2 regions of the Micromonospora sediminicola genome follow, and region 1 is predicted to be linked to the other one. Evidence: riboswitches for the same ligand, from Rfam matches in the RefSeq annotation. Region 1 holds a riboswitch; the other holds the start of a gene.

Region 1 (7,090 bases):
CCACCCCGATCGAGTACGCCGGGCGGCGTGGCCCCGACTGAGGCGCGTCCACCCTGGTCGGTGGTGTCACGACACGCCGACCGAGAGTGCGCGGCGGTGGGATCGGCGGTAATTTGTACCCGTGCTTCCGATCGCGCTCACCTGTCCCGTGTGGTGGGTGGCGCGCTGGGCGGCACGCATGTTGGCCAGCCTGGCCGTGGTCGTCGCCTGCTCGCTCGGCGCTACGACACTGCCCGCCGGGGTCGCCACGGCCGTCCCGACGCCGGCCGGCCCGGCCGTCGGCCTGACGTCGCGTACCCCGACTGACACGCCGGTCGCCGCGCGGCCGGGCCGTGTCGACGTCGCCGAGCGGCCGGCCCCCTCCACCGGCGTCCCGGAGCCCGCGCCCCGGGACGCGGTCGCGCGGCCCGGCCACCGGGAGCCGGTCCCGGCCGGTCGGCACCCGGCGCCGGTCGGCCCCCGGGCCCCGCCCGCCCGCTGACCGCACGGGCGGTCCCCGGCCCGTCCCCGCACCCACCGAACCTCACCCCGCACCCGCCTCGGCGGCCCGGCGGCGCCCGTTCCGCGGCCGCGCCCCGCCCCGACCGGCGTGCGACCTTCCCGCCACGTCTTCTCCGTGAGGTGCCGACCATGTCGCAGACCGTTCTCTACCACTTCCTCACCGCCGTCCCCGAGGCCGCCGCGATCTGGTCGGCCCTGCTCGTGTCCGCCTTCGGCCTGCTCGCCGTGCTCGTCGCCCGCCCCGACCGCGACGGCGCGGCGGACCTCGAACCCGATCCGGTCGACGCGGAGGCGCTGCACCGGGCGGACCTCGCCCGCTACGCCGACGAGGTGGCGGTGGCCGCCGCCGGAGCCGCCCAGACCGCCCGCCGGCGACGCGAGCGGTGGCTGGCCGTCCAGGACGAGGCGGAGCGGGCCTGGGTGGCCTTCGACGAGGCGGAGGCGGCCGCCCGCCGCCTGGCCGGCGCCGCCGCGCTGCCCGCGCCGCGCACGCCACACACCCCGTCCGAGTACGCGGCGCGGGAGCGCTGGCTGCACCACGCCGCCATGGCGGCGCACTGGCGGGGCGACCTGACCGCCCGGCAGCTCGCGGACGTGCTGGCCCACCGCAACGGGTGGGACCCGCGTCGCCATCCGGCTGAGCAGGAGATCGTGCTGGCCCGGACGATCCGTGACGGCCGACGGGCGGCCTGGGAGGCGGCCGCCGAGCGGGAGCGACAGGCCTGGCGGGACGCGGAGCTCGCCGCCGACGCGGCGCGGACGCTGGCCGCCGAGACCTACGCGGCGGCCGCCGCGGTGCGGCCGTCGCCCGCCCCCCGCGTCGCGTCGGCCAGCCGAGTCCCGGTGCCCACCGTCGTCCGCGGCGCCCGCTGGCGGCCGGCCCGGGTCGGCTGAGTGGCGTCTCCGCCGAATCGTTACCCGAATGCGGTGAGCCCGCTCACGTGCGGCCCGGAAACGGGCGCTCGGCGCACAACCGGTCAGCGGACCCGACAATTGCGGGGCGTCGGCCGGTCGAATGCCCGCTTTTCGCCTTCCGATGCCGGCTCGAACCCTTGCCCCCATTGAGTGAAGTCAGTAACCGGCTGTTCCGATATCCGTAGTCGCGGACGATGTTTACGCAGGTGGGAGCGCTTGGCTTGAGGCGTACCCACCGGTAGTGTCGGCGCGTCCGGTGCGGTTTTCGATCGCAGACGGCGACGCCGCACCGACCCGCCTAATCGTGCATACGAACCGGGGACCCACAGCAACACCGGGGTGAATCCGCGAGCCACGGCCCGCGGTAGGGCGTACTTCCCGCCCGAATCCGTCAGCTAACCCGGTCGGCGGCCACGGAAGGAGTTCCATTCCTCGTGCGAACCACCCCCCGATCGTCCCCCCACCTCCACGGCCCGGTGGTGCCGGCGCTCGCCTGACGGCGACGCCCACCCGACCCCCCGTGTGCGCCCGGCTGTCCGGGTGCCCCGTCCCGCGGCCGTCCCGCCCCGTCGAACGCGCGTGAAGTCCTCCGCGCGGGGGCCGGCGTGTGCCGCTCACGCCCTGGAGGAACCCGTGAAGCACCACCTGAAGCGTCAGCTGCGGCGTCTCGCCACCGAGCGCCCGTACCAGATCATCGCCGGTTCGGCCGCCGCCCTCGTGTTGGCCGGCGGCACCGGTGTCGCCCTCGCCGCCACCGACGACACCGCGTCCCGGTCGGAGAACACCGTCGCGGTCGCCGAACTCGGCTCCCGCCTCGGCGAGGCCGCCAGCCGCGGTGAGGCCCGCATCGCCGTCCCCTCGCCGAGCGCCTCACCCAGCGCCGCACCCACCGCCTCGCCCTCGGCGAAGCCGGCGGCCAAGGCCACCACCGACCCGGACACCAAGCCGAAGCCCAAGCCGAAGCCGCCGGCGAGCAAGGTGCTCGACTACGACTACCAGGCGCAGACCACCTACTACTACTGCGGCCCGGCCGCGGTGCGCAACGCGCTCAGCGCCAACGGCATCGAGCGGAGCCAGGACACGCTCGCCGTCGCCCTCGGCACCACCGAGATGGGCACCAACTCGGCCGAGGACACCACGCGCGTGCTCAACCAGCAGGTCAAGGGCAACCCGTACCGGACCCGCATGATCCCGGGCGCGGCCACCCCGGCCCAGATGGACCGGCTCCAGGCCGACGTGGTCACGGCGGTCAGCAACGGCCGCGCGGTCGTCGCCAACGTCGCCGGCGACGCCACCGACACCAACGGCGGCTGGCACTCGTTCCCGGGCGGTCACTACATCGCGGTGGTCGGCTACAAGAACGACGGCCGGACCGTCCGGATCGCCGACTCGGCTGACCCGTCGCTGCCCTCGTACTGGGTCACCACCATCGATCTGGCGAACTGGATGGCGACGCGCGGCTACTCCGCCTGACGCCTTTTACGACGCGCGAAAGGCCGGCACCCTGTTGGGGGTGCCGGCCTTCGCGTGGGTCTTACTTGGTCCAGTGCTGGTTCACGATGTCGGTGGCCTGCTTCTCCCACTGGGCGTAGGCGTCGGGGTAGGCGGAGACCTGGACGGTCTGGGCGGCGTCGGTCAGGGGCATCTTGTCCCAGCCGTCGACCTGCTTCAGGCCCTTGAGGAAGGCCAGGGTGGAGTACTCGGGGTCGGTGATCTGCTCCGGCGTGCCCCAACCGGAGGAGGGGCGCTGCTGGAACAGGCCCAGCGAGTCGTGGTCATTCTTGTCGCCGAGGTGCCCGAGGTTCTCCAGCTTCGACTCCTGCAGGGCGGTGGCGATCGAGATGACCGCGGCCCGCTCGGGCAGGCCGGCCTTCTTCGTGGCGGCGATGATCGCCTTGGCGTTGGCGGTCTGCTCGTCGTTCAGGGTGATGCGGGACTGCTCACCCTGCACGGACGCGACCGCGACGGGCTTGGCGGCGGCGTGGGCGGGGGTGTCGGCGTGGGCGGCGACCGGACCGGCGAACACGCCACCGGTGAAGGCCAGACCAGCGATACCCAGGATGCTCTTGCGCAGGATCGTGTTCATGAGAGGGCTCCATTCGGGGGTCAACACACCGGGGGGGTGTGGGCACCGTCAGGCGCTCGAAAAGTCTTGAAGGGATCCGGCACGCTCGTGGAGCCGGGGGGCCAGCTCACGGGGCCGGGGATGTCCGGCTGGCTCGCGGAGCGGGGGGCCTCGTCGCGGCGCCGGGATGATGTGTAACGACCGTCCGCCCACCGTCATTCCCGTGGGCGGGGCGGCGGCTCGGGGGCTCGCTGCCTGCTCGGTCGTTCACCCGTCTACAACGCCGCCGACCCGGCGCCGATTCCACGCCCGGGGTGCCGCCCACCACCACCGAACCGGACACCCACCCGCACCCCACGCGCCCGGGTGAAAGCCCACGGGTGCATCCGGACACCCGCAGACACCCGTGACGCTCCACCCAGCGCCCGCCAACCCGGCCGGTGGAACGTCATGGGTGTATCCCGGCCGCGGAGACACCCATGGCGTTCCACCCAGCGGCCGCCAGCCCCGTCGGTGGAACGTCATGGGTGTATCCCGGCCGCGGAGACACCCATGGCGTTCCACCCAGCGGCCGCCAGCCCCGTCGGTGGAACGTCATGGGTGCATCCCGGCCGCGGAGACACCCATGACGTTCCACCCAGCGCCCGCCAGCCCCGTCGGTGGAACGTCATGGGTGCATCCCGGTCCGGTAGACACGCACCCCGTTCCACCCACCGTGAGCCGACGCCGCGAGTGGAACGCCATCGGTATGTCACGCCGTACCAGACGTCCGTTCCGTCCGAGGCCGGGCAACGCCCACGAAGCACGGCCCGCGTCCGTGGCCGTCTCCCGGCGGCGGGCCCGAGGCGAGGGCGCGATCGTCGACGAATCTCCGGAAGGCGTCCCGTGGTGACGGACGCGCCGGCGGCGGGTGCCACGGTTGCGGGAGGCGTCGGCTCTCGCGCGTCGTGTCCGTCCGGTGGCAGACTGCGCCGTATGGGCGATACGACGGGGACCCGTCACCTGGTGCTCCTGCACGGCATGGGTGCCACCGGCGAGGTGTGGCTGCCCTGGGCGCCGCTGCTGGAGCGGCGCTGGCCCGGCCGATGGCTCGCCCCCGACCTGGCCGGCCACGGCTGGTCGCCACCGCTGTCCGGCTACTCCTTCGCGGGCCTGGCGCAGCGCCTGGTGGAGGGGCTGGGGCCGGTCACCGAGCGATTCGGTCCGCGGGACCGGCTGGTGCTGCTCGGGCACTCGCTCGGGGGCGTGGTGGCGCTGGCGCTGGCCGCCCGGCAGCGGGGCCTGCCCGTCGACGCGGTGGTCGGCCTCGGCATCAAGGTGGTCTGGTCGCCGGCGGAGCTGGCGAAGTCGGCCGAGTTGGCCGCGCGGCCGGTGACCTGGTTCGCCAGCCGGGACGAGGCGGCCCGCCGCTACCTGCGCGTCTCCGGGCTCGCCGGACTGTTCGCCCCCGACCATCCGGTGGTCGACGCGGGGCTGCGCCGGGAGGACGGCCGCTGGCGGCTGGCGATGGACCCGGCCGCGTTCGCGGTGGGGGAGCCGCGGCTGCCCGCGTTGCTGGCCGCCACCGACGTACCGGTGCTGCTGGCCCGCGGCGAGCTGGACCCGATGGTGAGCGACGCGCAGCTCAAGGAGCTGGGTGTGCCGGTGGCGACACTGCCCGGGCTGGGCCACAATGCGCACGTGGAGGACCCGGCGGCGGTGCTCGCCCTGCTGGACGCCTACCTGTGAACCAGGGCGTCGCCGTCATCGACGACCGGCGGTACGCCTGGTTGGCGGCGCGCGACGGGCGTGGATGTGTGAACCGTCCGGGTCGTGGGTGTCGAGCCGGCGACGTCCGCCCGGGCCGACGCCGTCCTGGCTAGACTCGCCGGCCATGGGAGCGCTCATCTTCAGCCTCAACCTCACCCTGGACGGTTGCGTCGACCACCGGGAGGGGATCGCCGACGACGAGACGCACGCCTTCTTCACCCGTCTCATGGACGAGGCCGGGGCAATGCTGTGGGGGCGCGTCACCTACGAGATGATGGAGAGCTACTGGCCGGCCGTGGCCCGCGACGAGCAGGCGCCGCCCGCCGAGCGCGAGTGGGCGGTCAGGCTGGAGGCCAAACCCAAGTACGTGGTGTCGTCGACGCGCCGGGACTTCCCGTGGACCAACAGCCACCACATCGCCGGTGATCTGCGCGACGGGGTGCAGAGGCTCAAGGACCAGACCCCGGCCGGGGTCCTCCTCGGAAGCGGCAGGCTCGCGACCGAGCTCGACCGGCTGGACCTGATCGACGAGTATCAGATGCTCGTCCATCCCAGGATCGCCGGCCACGGCCCGACGCTGCACCAGGGCGGGCTGCCCGGCACGCGCCGGCTCGAGCTGCTCTCGGCGGAGCCGCTCCGTAACGGCGTGGTCGCCCTGCGCTACCGCCGCGCGCGCTGAATCACGGGCGGCCGTCGCCGGCGATCACCTGAGCGGGAACACCCCTCAGACGGCGGCGCGGGGGACCGGCACGGCCCAGTCGGGCTCCAGCTCGCGGCGGGCGGCGGCGAGGAACGTCTCGGCGTACCGGTCGGCCGGGAAGTCGCCGAGGTAGCGGGTGCGGGCCGCCCACCGCTCCGCGGCCTTCGGGTCGGTGTCGAGCAGCGCGCCCAGCACCTCGTCCACGTTGGACATGTCGCGACGCAGCACGTAGCCGGAGGCGGCCAGCGGGAACCGCTCGACGAAGTGCTCCCCGTCGGCGCCGGTGTCGGTGACCGCGTACGGCTTGCCGGAGTAGAGCCAGTCGGAGATGACCCCGGAGACGTCCGAGACCAGCGCGTCGGCGCGGTTGACGCACTCGGTCAGCGTCAGCTCCCGGGCCGCCGCCGCGCCCCACAGGTGGGACCGGCCGGTCCGCGCCCGGTCGGCGGCGAGCAGTTCGGTGAGCCGGGCGAGCTGCCGCGCCGAGGCGGGGTTCTTGTCGGTGTACGGGTGGGCGCGCAGGATCACCGTCGCCCCCCGGTCGAGCAGCCGGCGGATCAGCGTCTCGGCCACCGGCAGCGAGCAGTAGTTCGCGTCGGCGTGGTGTCCGGTCCAGGTGGGGGTGTAGAGGACGGTCGGGTGCGCGGAGGCGAGGACCGGCTCCCGGCGTACCTCGATGGCCTCGACCTGGGGGCGGCCGACCACGACGAACTTGTCGGCGGGGATGTCCACCCCGGCCCGGGCGTACCGGTCGATCGCCGCCTGCCCGGCCACGAAGATCTTGTCGAAGATCGCCGACACCGGGTTGGCGCTGGGGGCCTTGTCGCTGTCGCCGTGGTGCAGCTGCACATGGGTGAGCTGGTTGAACCGGATCACGTGGGCGTTCTTCGCGCCGTGGTTGACGTAGAACGCCACCCGCAGGCTGGGCACCAGCGCCTCGTCCAGCGCCTCCAGCGTGGGGCAGAGGACCACCGGGGCGCGGGTCGCGGCGGCCACCGTGGGCAGGAGCTCCGGTTCGCGCAGCACCACCAGGAACGGGCGGCCGATCCGTTCCAGGTACGGCAGCCACATGGTGACCTGGTACTCCGAGCCGGGCGGCGCGGAGAAGTGCAGCACGAACTCGGGTTGGTGGCGGCGCAACGCCCGGCCGACCGGCCCAC
Region 2 (7,090 bases), 1.5 Mb from region 1:
AGGCGATGATGAGCACGGCCACGGCGGCGGTGAACGCGGCGGTCGGACCGGCGCCGGTGCCGAGCCACCAGCCCAGCGTGCCGGCGGCCAGGGCGATCACGATCGGCACGAAGACCCCGGAGATCCGGTCGGCCAGCCGCTGCACGGCCGCCTTGCCGGTCTGTGCCTGCTCCACCAGCCGGGCCATCTGGGCGAGCTGGGTGTCCCCGCCGATCCGGGTGGCGCGGACCACCAGCCGACCACCGGCGTTGACGGTCGCGCCCACCACGGCGTCGCCCGGCCCGACCTCGACCGGCACGGATTCGCCGGTGAGCATGCTGGCGTCGACCGCGGAGGTGCCCTCCTCGACCACCCCGTCGGTGGCGATCTTCTCCCCGGGCCGGACCACGAACCGGTCGGAGACCGCGAGCTGGTCGACCGGGACCCGGGTCTCCTGCCCGCCGCGCAGCACCGCCACGTCCTTCGCGCCCAGTTCGAGCAGGGCACGCAGGGCGGAGCCGGCGGTGCGCTTGGCACGGGCCTCGAAGTAACGCCCGGCCAGGATGAAGACGGTCACCCCGGCGGCGGCCTCCAGGTAGATGTTGCCGGCGCCGTCGCCCCGGGTGATGTCGAACCGGAACGGGTGCGTCATCCCGGGCATGCCGGCGTCGCCGAGGAAGAGCGCCCAGAGCGACCAGCCGAACGCGGCCAGCGTGCCGAGCGAGACCAGGGTGTCCATGGTCGCCGCGCCGTGGCGCAGGTTGACCAGCGCGGCCCGGTGGAACGGCAGCCCGCCCCACACCACCACCGGAGCGGCCAGCGTGAGCGAGGCCCACTGCCAGTGGTCGAACTGCCAGGCCGGCACCATGGCCAGCACGATCACCGGCAGGGTCAGCACCGCCGAGACCCACAACCGGGTACGCGCCCCGCGCAGCTCGTCCACCGGCTCGGCGCTCATGGTCGCGTCGGCCCGGGCGGGCGGCGGTGGCACCGCGGCCGTGTAGCCGGTCTTCTCCACGGTGGCGATCAGGTCGTCCGGCGTGACCTCGTCGGCGTACCGGACGGTGGCCTTCTCGGTGGCGTAGTTCACCGTGGCCTCGACGCCGTCCATCCGGTTGAGCTTCTTCTCGATCCGGGCGGCGCACGACGCGCAGGTCATGCCGCCGATCGCGAGTTCGATCAGGTTCGGCGCGGTCGGGAGCGTCTTTCCCGTGGTGGTCATCGCGGCACCTCCCCGGTCAACTGTGCCCGTGCCCCGGGGTGCCGTGTCCGGCGTCCGGGGTCGGTGCGGTGGTGGTCGCCGGCCCGGTGGGCGCCGGCGGGGCCTGGTCGCCGGCCACGACGGTGAACTCGGCGGTGTGCACCGCGTCGCCGTGCCGGAAGTCCAGGTAGAGACGGTACGCGCCGGCCGACGGCACCTCCGCCGCGAACGTGACCGCCGGCCCGGCCGGCGTGCGCCCGTCGCCGGGCGTGCCCTCCGGGTGCACGTGCAGGTAGGCCAGGTCACCCTGGCGCAGCGCCACCAGGTGGCCGTACGCCCCGAGGTAGGGCTGGAGGTCGGTGACCGGCCGGCCGTCCCGGCTGACCGAGAGCGTGAGCCGGCTGGTGCGGCCGGGCTCCGGCGCGCCGGTGAGCGTGACGGTGTAGCCGTCGACCGTGGTGCTGGTGGCCGGTGGCGGCAACGGTCGCGCGGCCAGCGTGCCGGGGACGGTGACGTCGACGCCGAGCGTCAACGGCTCGCCGCCGGTCGGGGTGAAGTCGGCGAACGCCCGCCACACGCCCGGCCCGGCGAGCGGTGAGGCGACCCGCCAGGTGCCGTCGTCGGCCAGCTCCGGGTGCACGTGCCGGAAGCCGGAGAGGTCGCGGCGGGCGACGATCAGGTGCATGCGCTTGTCGTGGGCCACGTCGTAGCGGGTGACCGGCCGGCCGTCCGGCCCGGTGATCCGGAACGCGAACTGCCCCTCGGGCGCGGCCGTCGGCTGGAACGTGTAGCCGCGCTCGGAGACGAGCAGCCCGCCGGGCAGGCGGGCGGCCGCCTCCCCGGCGTGACCCTGGTCGCCGTGGCCGGCGTCGGTGTCGTCGTGGCGGGTGTCGGCGGCCGGGGCGTCGGGACCGGCCACGTGACCGATCCCGTACGCCGCGCCGAACACCGCCACGAGGCCGAGGGCGAAGCCGCTCAGCTTCGTCGCCGTGTTCATGGTGTCTCCTCGTGTCGTCGGGTCCGTGAACCCGTCACGCCCCGACGAGGTCGTAACCGGCCTCGTCCACGGCGGCGCGTACGGCGTCCGCGTCCAGCGGGCTCCGGCTGGTGACGGTGACCCGGCCGGTGGCCAGGTCGATCTGGACGTCGGTGACGTCCGGCAGCGCGCTCAGCTCGGTGCTCACCGCGGTGACGCAGTGCCCGCAGGTCATGCCCCGCACCTGGTAGGTGGTCTCCATCGCGTCCCTCCGATCTCATACCCCCCTGGGGTACTCATCGCACGTTAGCATACCCCCGAGGGGTACGCTATCCTCGATCTCATGACCACGCCGCCCACCCCGACCCGGGGCTACACCGCCAGCAAGGACCAGCTCCTCGCCCGGCTCCGCCGCATCGAGGGTCAGGTCCGGGGGATCGAGAAGATGGTCGAGGACGACCGCTACTGCATCGACGTGCTGACCCAGATCTCGGCCATCCAGGCCGCGCTGGACAAGGTCGGCCTGGGCCTGCTGGACGGGCACGCCCGGCACTGCATGCACGAGGGGGCCGCCGAGGGCCGGGCCGACGAGATGGCGTCCGAGATGATGGCCGCCGTCGGCCGCCTGATGAAGCGCGGCTGACCGGGACCTCCGTCCCCCGGGACGGGCCGCCCGACCCGGTCCGGCGACCGGCCGGGAGACGTACCGTCGAGGTGGCCGGGCCCGGCGACCGCGCCGACCCGGAGCCGACGGACGGAGGGCGGCCGGATGATGTGGTCGGGCCCGATGATGGGCTGGATGTGGATCTGGTCTTTGCTGGTGCTGGCGGTGCTGGCGGGGCTCGTCTGGTTCGTGGTGCGGATGCCCGGTCCGGACCGCGCGCCGCCCGGCACGGCCCGGCGCATTCTCGACGAGCGGTACGCCCGCGGCGAGATCGACGAGGACGACTACCGACGGCGACGCGCCGGCCTGGCCTGACCCGGCGTCCACCGGCGGCGCGGGCCGGCCTGGCTACCATGGCCGGGCGACGACCCGGGCGTGATCCCCACGCGTCCGCGCCGGCCCCGGTGACCCGACCGGTCCGGTGACCCGGTTCCGCCGCGACCGTTGGGAGAGACGCCGTGGGCGCCGATCACACCCGTCCCGCAGCCGCCGCGCCGCCGGGCGTACGCCGGCTCCTGATCGCCACCGTGGTGCCGCTCTTCGTGCTCACCGTGATCGCGGCGCTGGTGCTCTGGCCCCAGGCGGACCGCGACCCGGTGGACGGCGGCGCGGACGTGCCGCGCTACCACGGCACGGTGACCCGGGTGGTGACCGAGCCCTGCCCGCCGACGCCCGAGTCGCCCGAGGGCGACACCGGCGGCCCCTGCGGCACCGTGACCGTCGCCGCCGAGCAGGGGCCGGACGCGGGCCGGCAGGTCGAGACGCCGGTCCCCACCGGACCCGGCGCGCCCCGGGTCGCGGTCGGCGACGAGGTGGTCCTGGTCGAGCTGGTCGACCCGGGCGACCCGTCGGTGAAGACCTACAACATCGCCGAGCACCAGCGCGGTACGCCGCTGATCTGGCTGGTGGCCCTCTTCGCTGCCGCGATCGTGGCGTTCGGCCGCTGGCGCGGGCTGGCCGCGCTCGGCGGACTGGTGGCCAGCTTCGCCATCCTGCTCGGCTTCGTGCTCCCCGGCATCGGCGCCGGGCAGTCGCCGCTGCTGGTGGCGATCGTCGGCGCCGCACTGATCATGTTCGTGGTGCTCTACCTGACCCACGGGATCACCGCGCAGACGTCGGTGGCGGTGCTGGGCACGCTCGGCAGCCTGGTGATCACCGGAGTGCTGGGCACGCTGGCCACCGCCGCCACCCACCTGACCGGCTTCGGCAGCGAGGACGCCACCACGCTGTCGATGTTCCAGGGTGACGTGGACCTGCACGGACTGTTGCTGGCCGGCATCATCATCGGTTCGCTCGGCGTGCTGGACGACGTCACCGTCACCCAGGCGGCCACCGTCACCGAGCTGGCGCACGCCAACCCGGGGCTGTCCCGACGGCAGCTCTACCGGGCGGCCACCCGGGTGGGTCGGGCGCACATCGCGTCCACCGTCAACACCATCGTGCTGGCCTACGCGGGCGCCTCGCTGCCGCTGCTGCTCCTGCTGGTCGCCGACTCCCGCCCGGTGGGTCAGCTGCTCACCAGCGAGTTCCTCGCCCAGGAGATCGTCCGTAGCGCGGTGGCCACGCTCGGCCTGATCGCCGCCGTACCGCTGACCACCGCGCTGGCCGCGGTCGTGACCACCGCCGGTCGCGCCGGGCGGGCCGCCGGACCCGCGACGCCCCGGCCGCCGTCGCCCCGGGAGGACGCGTGGGAGGCGCTCGGCGAGGGCCGGTCCGGCGGGGGCAGGAGCACGGAGGCCGCATGGTGACACTCCGCAGCGTAACGGCCGATTCCAAACGCGATGCTGGTCACGCTGGGCGGTGGCGAATTCTCGCGATTGGTCGGCTTCCGGACGTAGATCCCCGGGAGTGGTCTCGGGTAACCTCGCTGCCGGTCACCGCCGAAGGCGCGCACCGGCGCCTGCGGTGCCGCCGCCCAATCGCCTCCGGGCGAGCCGGGGAACCAGGTACATGGGGTGAATCCGCGCCAGCGGAAGGGGCCGCTTCCGTCCCGAACCCGTCAGCTAACCCGGTCGGCGGTCGACGGAAGGGAACACTGTGACGGCACCCCTGCGCCGCTGGCTGACACCCGTGGTGGCCGTGCTCGCCGCTCTCGCCGTGCTGGCCGGGCCGACGCCGGCCTCGGCGGCCCCCGGCACCGCCGCCCCGAACCCCTCGGGCCACTCGGAGGACGACGACCCACCGCTGATCAGCGAGGCCGTCACCGCCGCCAACCGCGCCTACCTCCAGGCCAAGTCGAAGTTGGACACGTCGCGCAAGCGGCAGCTCCAGCTCGCGCTGGAGGTGAAGGCGGCGCAGAGCCAGCTCGACGCGCTCAGCCCGCAGGTGAGCGAGATCGCGGCACAGTCCTACCGGACCGGTCGCGTCGGCGCCATGGCGATGCTGCTGGAGAGCGACTCCCCCGACTCGTTCGTCCAGCGGGCCAGCGCGCTCGACGAGCTGAACCTGTTCAACGCGCAGCGCCTCGCCGCCATCAACGAGGTGAAGGGCCGCGCCGAGCGGGCCAAGATCGCGCTCGACGCCGAGGTGCGGGAGCAGGAGAAGCAGGCGAACGCGATGGCCCGCGAGAAGGTCGAGGCGCAGAAGGCGCTGAAGCTGGTCGGCGGGCTGGACTTCACCGGTGGCCTGGTCTCGGCCACCTCGCCGGTTGCCAAGATCGGCCCCGGCCGCACCGCCGACGGCGGGTGGAAGTCCGAGTCGTGCAGCGAGAACGACCCGACCACCTCGGGCTGCGTCACGCCGCGCACGCTGCACGCGTACAAGGAGGTCAAGCGCGCCGGCTTCAACCGCTTCGTGGGCTGCTACCGCCCCGGCGGGCCGTGGGAGCACCCCAAGGGCAAGGCGTGCGACTGGTCGTTGCAGAACAGCGGCTTCGCACCGTGGCACAACAACGACACCCGCCGGTACGGCAACGAGGTGGCCGCCTTCCTCATCCGCAACGCCGACCGGCTGGGCATCTACTACGTGATCTGGAACCGGCAGATCTGGTTCCCGGCGACCGGCTGGAGTTCCTACAGCGGGCCCTCCAACCACACCGACCACGTGCACATGTCGCTGCTCTGACGCGCGCGTACGACAAGGGGCCGCCCGTGGGCGGCCCCTTTCGCGTATCGGTTCCCGGTCAGCCGGCGAGCGCCGCGTCCGCCGACGCGGCCGGTGCCGGCAGCGGGGCCGGGGACTGCGCCACCGTCCGGACCTCGCCGCCACTGAGCCGGTACGACATGCCGACCACCGCGCAGGCCCCGCCGGCCACCTTCGCGGCGAGCACCGAGGAGCGGGCCAGCAGTGCCTCCACCGTCTGGGCGATGTGCACGTCGATGATGCCGTCGAGGTCCTCGACGCCCTGGCGGCCGGCCCGGAGCAGGCTGGGTGAGACGGCGTCCACCACCGCGCCCAGGTGTCCGGCCGGGGCGGAGCCGGTGCGGACCGCCTCGCGGGCCGCCTGGACCGCGCCGCACGAGTCGTGGCCGAGCACCACCACGAGCGGCGTGCCGAGCACGGTGACCGCGTACTCCACGCTGCCCAGCACCTCCGGGCCGGCGGTGTGGCCGGCGGTGCGCACCACGAAGAGGTCACCGAGGCCGCGGTCGAAGATGATCTCGGCGGCGAGTCGCGAGTCGGAGCACCCGACGATCACCGCGAACGGGTGCTGACCGTCGGCGACCGCCGCCCGGTGCCCGGCGTCCTGGTTCGGGTGCTGCGGCACACCGGTGACGAACCGGTGGTTACCGGCACGCAGTTCGGCGAGTGCCTCGTCGGGGGTGGTCGGGATCATGCTGCTCACCTCGTCCTCGCGCGGAGCCGTCAGGCCGGCCGGCGGCGGTGTCGGCCCCGCGACCCACCGTCACACGCGACCCATGGCACGTCAAGATTTCGTGATACGCATTTCATACGTCACCGTCGCGGACCGCGCCGGGTCGGGGCGCCGACGGAAGGAGTCCTACGATGACCACCATGGCGACCACACCGGCCGAGGACGGGAGCCGCAAGAACTGGACCTTCCTCACCAATCACGGGCACGTCCTGCTGGCCATCGCGCGCAACCCCACAGCGCGCCTGCGGGACGTGGCCGACGAGGTGGGTGTCACCGAGCGGGCGGCCCAGGCCATCGTCGCCGATCTGGAGGCCGGTGGTTACCTCCGCCGCACCCGGGTGGGCCGGCGCAACGAATACACGGTCAACCCGAACGGGCGCTTCCGGCACCCGGCGGAGGCCGACCAGCAGGTGGGTGCGCTGCTCGACCTGTTCGGCGCCGAGCCGACCGGCGACA

What was found. A riboswitch is a leader RNA that binds a small molecule or an ion and turns the genes downstream of it on or off. The one in region 1 is predicted to bind cyclic di-AMP.
Region 2: it holds a riboswitch for cyclic di-AMP, as region 1 does, so the genes downstream of both, GA0070622_RS30585 (coiled-coil domain-containing protein) here and GA0070622_RS23215 (C39 family peptidase) in region 1, are expected to answer to the same signal.

The regions. Positions count from the first base shown of each region.
Region 1 covers NZ_FLRH01000004.1:391,906-398,995, reverse strand. The annotation lists gene GA0070622_RS23230 (acyltransferase family protein) at 1-41, shown strand, start outside; gene GA0070622_RS33505 (hypothetical protein) at 122-481, shown strand; gene GA0070622_RS23220 (hypothetical protein) at 631-1,395, shown strand; cyclic di-AMP (ydaO/yuaA leader) riboswitch at 1,702-1,841, shown strand; gene GA0070622_RS23215 (C39 family peptidase) at 2,038-2,889, shown strand; gene GA0070622_RS23210 (hypothetical protein) at 2,951-3,502, opposite strand; gene GA0070622_RS23205 (alpha/beta fold hydrolase) at 4,457-5,209, shown strand; gene GA0070622_RS23200 (dihydrofolate reductase family protein) at 5,355-5,909, shown strand; gene GA0070622_RS23195 (CDP-glycerol glycerophosphotransferase family protein) at 5,955-7,090, opposite strand, start outside.
Region 2 covers NZ_FLRH01000004.1:1,908,784-1,915,873, forward strand. The annotation lists gene GA0070622_RS30555 (heavy metal translocating P-type ATPase) at 1-1,201, opposite strand, end outside; gene GA0070622_RS30560 (hypothetical protein) at 1,218-2,177, opposite strand; gene GA0070622_RS30565 (heavy-metal-associated domain-containing protein) at 2,212-2,418, opposite strand; gene GA0070622_RS30570 (metal-sensitive transcriptional regulator) at 2,500-2,799, shown strand; gene GA0070622_RS30575 (SHOCT domain-containing protein) at 2,956-3,135, shown strand; gene GA0070622_RS30580 (YibE/F family protein) at 3,279-4,568, shown strand; cyclic di-AMP (ydaO/yuaA leader) riboswitch at 4,723-4,853, shown strand; gene GA0070622_RS30585 (coiled-coil domain-containing protein) at 4,858-5,883, shown strand; gene GA0070622_RS30590 (carbonic anhydrase) at 5,942-6,595, opposite strand; gene GA0070622_RS30595 (helix-turn-helix transcriptional regulator) at 6,766-7,090, shown strand, end outside.